Linked DNA regions of Methylovirgula sp. 4M-Z18. The protein of the gene in region 1 interacts with the protein of each later gene in a pairwise test. Links are inferred from orthologs where the notes say so. Each region holds a gene or a part of one and is shown on either strand. Other genes may lie near its edges.

Region 1 (3,118 bases):
ATCGCGCGACTCATCGAGCACCTCCGGCTCGGCGCCGACGCCGAAGATGATCACCCATGTCCCGGTCGAGATCACCGTAAACGGCGCGGCGCGGCTGACGAGATGCGGCACGAGCGAGGCGTTCGAATCGTGAATGCCGCAGATGATCTGACATTGCGGGGAAAGGCCTGTGGCCTGGGCGATCTCGGGTTTCACCGGACCGAGCACCGCATAGGCCGGTCGCAGCGGCGGGAACAAGGCACGCCAACTCTCGCGATCGACGAGGCTCGAATAATCGCGCGCGAGCGGGCGCCACAGATCGGTGTGCGCGCCGAGCGACGTGACCTCGGCCGCCGCGATCCCGCTGAGCCGCCAAGACCAATATTGCGGATAGGTGAGGATCCATTTGGTACGGGCAAAGTCGCCCGGGAACTTGCGGCTTTGCCAATAGATTTGCCGGCCCAAATTCAGTCCGCCTGGCGAGACCGGCGACAGGGTTTCGGCAAACGGCGCGCGAACGGCCGCGTAACCGAAATTCTCCTCGAACGGCGCCGGATATTCATAATCGAGCACGGGCAGAACCAAGCCGGCCTCGTTCACCAAGGCGCCCGAAGCGCCATGGGTCGTGGTGACGATCGTATCGATCGGCGCCGTTCGCGCGGCATCGCGCAGCGCCGCGACGACGAAGCTCCAGATCGCCTCGATGTCGAAATGCGGATAGGGCGGGCCCGGCAGAACGCTATTCGGCCGGCGCCGCTCGAACAGCGTTGCGCCAGCGGCGTCGAGCACCACGAGCTTGACATTGGTCTTGCCGATATCGAGCACTGCCGTCGTCATTTTAGGCTCGACGCTCACGGCAGATGGAACATGTCTTGCAGCGGCTCAGCCACGGGCGAACCGTCTGGGTTGGCGCGCATGATGTCCTTCATATGATCCCACCAGCGCCGCATCACCGGGTGCTGCGCCATCGCGTCCATCGTATGGTCGCCCCTGCGCTCCAGATAGCCGAAAAGATGCAGAGTCTTCGGATCGAGGAAGATCGAATAGTTGGAAATACCGGAGTCGCGCAGCAAAGATGCAAGCTCGGGCCAGAGCGCGTCATGCCGACGCCGATATTCCGCCTCACAGCCCGGGTTGAGATACATCACGAAGGCAAAGCGTTCCATCCCATCCATCTTTTTCATTGGCACTCCAGGATGATGGCCGTCTGCGCCAGCGTCTTGTCGAGCGTCGATTTCAGACGCTCGGCCCTCTTGCCTATGCCGCGGATGACGACTGGGCCGAAACCGGAACGATGTTGACCTGCACCCCGGCCGCGCGTAGCGCCTCGACGGTGCGTTGATCGATGTCATCGTCGGTGATCAATGTATGGATGCGCTGCAGCGGACATAGAATGAGGCCGCCCCGGCTGTTGAACTTCGAACTGTCAGCGAGGACGACGAGACGCTCGGCACGCTCGAGCATGCGCTGCTCGGCGCGGATCAGAAGCGGATCGTTCTCCATCACCCCGATCGGCGAGACGCCATGCGCGCTCATGAACATGAGCGACGCGTAATGGTGGCGCAAAAGGTCGTCCTCGTAGGGGCTCAAGATGATGTTCTGCTCGCGGTAAATCTGGCCGCCCGGAATCAGAATGCGGTTGCGGCTGGTGCGCATCAGCATATCGGCGAGCGAGAAGGAATTGGTGATGATCTGCATCCGCTTCTCGGCCAGAAACTCCACCATTTCGTAGGTCGTCGTGCCGCCGTTGATGATGATGGAATCGCCGTCGGAACACATGGCGGCGGCGGCGGCGGCAATGGCGCGCTTCTTGTCGAGATTCATCGCGTAGCTGACATCGAACGCCCGCGCCGCAAGCGCCGGTGGCTCGTCATTGGCGATCGCCTCGGCGCCGCCATGCACCCGGCGCAGCAGGCCTTGCTCGGCCAGTTTGGCAACGTCGCGCCGGGCGGTCGCGGGCGAACTCTGTGTCACTTCCGCAATTTCGGCGACCGTCGCCACCGTCTGTTGCGCCAATGTCTTCAGGATGACTTGCCAACGCTGCCGTTCGTGCATGTGCTTTCTCCTCACGCCGGAGCGCAGCCGTTTGCAAAATAGCTACGCAAGTAAAGCATTGTGCGAAGTTGAGCGATCTTGATCATGGGGTCAATGCAAAATCGCTTGCTGCGCTGCAGCAAAGTTGCTGCGCTGCAATATTTTGACTACTTTTGATTGACCTTGAGCGATTAGCGATTTAGCGTGCCGGCCAATCCGCAACCCCGACCCGCCCAACGGATTTGCCATGACCCCTCCCCTCGCCGCCCAATTGCCCAACCTGTGGGACGATCGACACGCCCAAAAGCTCGATGAGCCGGGCCTGCTGCTGTATCGCTCCAACCTGCTCGGAGCCGACAAACGGATCACCAATTTCGGCGGCGGCAACACGTCGGCAAAGGTGATCATGCAAGATCCCCTGACCGGGGAAGACGTGCAGGTGCTGTGGGTGAAAGGCTCAGGCGGCGACATCGGCTCGATGAAGCTCGACGGCTTTGCGACCCTCTACCTGCAGAAGCTCGAACACCTGAAAACCCTCTATCGCGGCATTGCCCATGAGGACGCGATGGTGGACCTGCTGCCCCATTGCACCTTCAATCTCAACAGCCGCGCCGCATCGATCGATACGCCCCTGCATGGGTTCGTGCCCTATAAGCATGTCGATCACGTCCATGCCGACGCCGTCATCGCCATCGCCGCCTCCGCCAATGCCGAAACGCTCGTCAAGGAAATCTACGGCGAGGAAATAGGCTTCCTGCCCTGGCAGCGGCCCGGTTTCGATCTCGGCCTGAAGCTTGGCGAAATGGCGACCAGAAATCCCCATTACGTCGGCGTCGTGCTCGGCGGTCACGGCCTCTTCACCTGGGGCGATACGGCGAAGGCCTGTTATGAGGAGACGCTGCGCATCATTCAAAAGGCCGCCGATTGGCTCGCCAAGACGAACACGGCACCGGCCTTCGGCGGCGCAGCCGTAACGACACTCGATCAGGCCGACCGGCAGAACGTCGCCCGGCAATTGATGCCGCTCATTCGTGGCCGCATTTCGAAGGACGAGCGTAAGATCGGCCATTTCACCGACACACCCGAAGTGCTCGAATTCGTCAAT
Region 2 (3,307 bases), 190 kb from region 1 along the record:
CAAGGAGCGAAGCGCGTGGCGCGACGCGATTGACGAGGCCGAAGCGATGCGCCTCCTGCGCGCCCATCCGCCGCCCGGTGAGCAGCATTTCCATCGCGATCGGCTGCGGCAGACGGCGTGGCAGGCGCTGCACGCCGCCGGATTCAGCGACGATCCCGAGCGTCACTTCGGGCAGCGCGAATTCCGCCTCTTCGGCCGCGACGATCAGATCGCAGGCCAAGGCAAGCTCGAACCCGCCGCCCAGAGCAAGGCCATTGACCGCCGCGATCACCGGCTTGTCGAGATCCCAAAATTCGGTGAGGCCGGCAAAACCGCCCGGCCCGAAGTCGGTATCGACAGCCTCCTGCGCCTTCAAGTCCCAACCGGCCGAAAAAAAGCGCTCGCCGCCGCCGGTGAGGATGGCGACACGCAAATCACAGTCATCCTGGAACGCGCGGAACACGTCATACAAAGCACGGCTGGTCGCGACATCGATCGCATTGGCCTTCGGCCGGTCGAGAACGACCTGCAGCACGCGGCCGTGACGCGAAATGTGGAGAGGATCAACCATCGTGCCCTCCATGCAGCCGGATCAGCGCATCGACCGCCACCGCACCGTCCGGCAAAGCCAGAAGCGGATTGACATCAAGTTCGACGAGATCGGCGAGATGCGCTTGCGCATAGGCGGCAATGCTTTCGATGGCGCCGACGAGCGCGTCGAAATCGGCCGCCGGCTTGCCGCGATAGCCGCGCAGCAGCGCTGCGATTTTCAAGCCTTGTAAGGCGCGCAGGATTTCGGCGCGAGAGGTCGGCAACAGCAGCGTTGCTGAGTCCTGCATCAGCTCGACGAGAACGCCGCCAGCACCGATGGTGAGCGCCTGGCCGAATTGCGCGTCACGGGTGACGCCGACGATCAGCTCGGCAACCGCGCCGCTCACCATGCGCTCGACCAACAGATGCGGTGCGAGATGCGCCATCTCTTTTGCGGCTGCGGCCACCTCCGCCGCTGAGTGCAGGTTGAGCCGCACGGCCCCCGCCTCGGTCTTGTGGGTGATGGTTTCGGACGACGCTTTGAGCACGACGGGAAGGCCAAGCGCAGCCGCCGCTTCGGCCGCTTCATGCGGCGCGACGATCCTGCGCTCGGGCGTGACGAGGCCAAAGGCGGCGAGCGCGTCCTTGGCGGCAGCTTCCGTCAGCGCAGCGGCATGCGCCGAATCCTGCTGCGGTGCCGGCCTGACGTCGATTTGCTCGGCGCGTGCCCAGGCCTCACCGACACCGGCGCTCAGACGAATGGCAGTCAACGCCTCATGAAAGCCGCTCAAAGGCACGATGCCGCACGCGAGCGCCTTATCGGCGACATGTTCGGGCAGCGACTCGGTCAGCGATGCGACCAGCCCGGCGCAGGCGCCGGTTTTGGCGCGCGCAGCCGCGAAGGCCTGCAAGGTGACATCCCAATCGCTGCTTTTGCAGCGATCCTCGCGCGGCAAATCGATGACGAGCAGATTGATGTCGTAACCCGCCTGCAGCATCGCGGTGAAACAGGCGGTGCTGGCGTCGAGATCGCCCCAGATATAGGTGTGATAATCGAGCGGATTGGCAACGCTCACCTTCGGCCCGAGCACGGCGGCGAGCTCGTCTTTTGCCTGCTGCGGCAGCGGCGGTGTCGTGAGCCCATAGGTCTCGGCGAGATCGGCGATCAGTGAGGCTTCGCCCCCCGAGCAGCTCATCGACGACAGCCGCCGCCCGGCCAGGGGACCGACGACATGCAGCAGCTTGAGCGTTTCCAAAAGGCTCGACAGATCCGGCGCGCGGGCGATGCCGAGCCGGGCGAAGAGAGCGTCGTAGAGCTTGTCGGGCCCGGCGAGCGAGGACGTGTGCGACATGGTCAGAGCCGCGCCCGCCTGCGAGCGGCCGGTCTTGACCACGACGATCGGAATGCGCTTCGCGCGGGCCGCTGCGGTCGCACGGGCGAAAGCGGCGACATCGCCGAGCCCTTCGAGGTGCAGCCCGATCGCGGTGACGCGCTCGTCCTGCAGCAGCGCCTCGATCCAATCGCTGATATCGCCCTTCGCCTTGTTGCCGACGGCGATGAGATAGGCGAGCGGCAGGCCGCGTTGCTGCATGGTGAGATTGAGGCCGATATTGCCCGATTGCGTGATGATGGCAACGCCGCGGTCGAGGCGCGTGCCGCCATGCTGATCGGGCCAAAGCGCGGCGCCGTCGAGATAATTCAGCAAACCGTAGCAATTGGGGCCGGCGAGCGCCATCGCGCCCGATTGCGCGACAAGCTTGTCCTGTAGGGCCGCGCCGGTCTCATCATATTCGGCAAAGCCCGACGCGTAGCAGACCGCACCGCCGGTGCCGCGCTGCGCGAGGTCAGCAATCGCGGCAACGCTGGCCTCACGCGGCACCGCGATGAAAGTGGCGTCGGGCGTGCCGGGAATGTCTGCGATCGAGGTGAAGCACGCGATGCCGTCCATCTCCTCGCGCTTCGGATTGACCGGCCAGATCGGACCGGAAAAGCCGATCCGCCGGCACTGACGCACCACCTCCTCGGCCTCGCGCCCGCCGATCACGGCGATACTGTGCGGCGCCAGAAGGCGGGAGAAATTGCTGCGCGTCATGAGTTCAGCATCCGAGCGGGCGCAGCATCGCGCGCGATATGATGTGCCGCTGAATCTCGCTCGTGCCGTCCCAGATGCGCTCGACCCGCGCATCGCGCCACCAGCGCTCGAGGGGCAGCGAATTCATCAGGCCCATGCCGCCGAAAATCTGCAAGGCCTTGTCGGTGACGCGCGCCAAGGTTTCGGAGGCGAACAGTTTCGCCATGGCGAAATCCTGATCGCCCGCGCGACCCTGGTCGAGCGCATGCGCCGCCGAGAGAGTGAGAAGATCCGCGGCCTCGATTTCTGTCGCCATATCGGCGAGCTGGAACGACACGCCCTGGAAACGGCCGATCTTGTCGCCGAACTGCTGCCGCGTCGCCGCCCAATCGAGCGCGGTGTCGAGCACGCGGCGGGCGCGGCCGACGCTGGTCGCGGCGACCGACAGGCGCGTCGCGCCGAGCCATTCGTTCATCAAGTCGAAGCCCTTGCCTTCTTCGCCCAGCAATTGCGATTCATGCACGACGCAATCGTCGAAATAGAGCTCGCATTGATGATAGCCGCGATGCGACACGCAGTGCGGGCCGCGGCGCATGGTGAATCCGGGCGTGCCCATATCGACAAGGAAGGACGAGATCTTCGCCTTGCGGCTCTTGGTATTCTCTTCGACGCCGGTCGCCGCGAACAGAATGACGAAATCCGCCTTGTCGGCATGGCTGATGAAA

The links.
Region 2: the proteins of V9T28_RS02040 (region 1) and V9T28_RS01130 interact in binary tests that used the Escherichia coli proteins (3 or more experiments, as listed by UniProt). The link is inferred for Methylovirgula sp. 4M-Z18 from one-to-one orthologs.

Annotation. Positions count from the first base shown.
Region 1 is NZ_CP149574.1:450,506-453,623, reverse strand. Bases 136-2,936 are described here. They hold V9T28_RS02040 (DeoR/GlpR family DNA-binding transcription regulator), read right to left. Parts: upstream 2,035-2,936; coding sequence 1,237-2,034; downstream 136-1,236. Other genes in these bases: V9T28_RS02030 (bifunctional rhamnulose-1-phosphate aldolase/short-chain dehydrogenase), read left to right, coding at 2,261-2,936; V9T28_RS02035 (hypothetical protein), read right to left, coding at 2,125-2,262; rhaM (L-rhamnose mutarotase), read right to left, coding at 831-1,154; V9T28_RS02050 (FGGY-family carbohydrate kinase), read right to left, coding at 136-816. In the rest of the region: more of V9T28_RS02050, read right to left, coding at 1-135; more of V9T28_RS02030, read left to right, coding at 2,937-3,118. UniProt on the Escherichia coli protein: Represses ulaG and the ulaABCDEF operon. Two ulaR binding sites have been identified in each promoter.
Region 2 is NZ_CP149574.1:263,951-267,257, reverse strand. Bases 74-3,063 are described here. They hold V9T28_RS01130 (acetate--CoA ligase family protein), read right to left. Parts: upstream 2,604-3,063; coding sequence 543-2,603; downstream 74-542. Other genes in these bases: V9T28_RS01125 (acyl-CoA dehydrogenase family protein), read right to left, coding at 2,608-3,063; V9T28_RS01135 (enoyl-CoA hydratase-related protein), read right to left, coding at 74-550. In the rest of the region: more of V9T28_RS01135, read right to left, coding at 1-73; more of V9T28_RS01125, read right to left, coding at 3,064-3,307. UniProt on the Escherichia coli protein: Catalyzes the acetyl-CoA-dependent acetylation of lysine residues of a large number of target proteins. Acetylates RNase R in exponential phase cells and RNase II.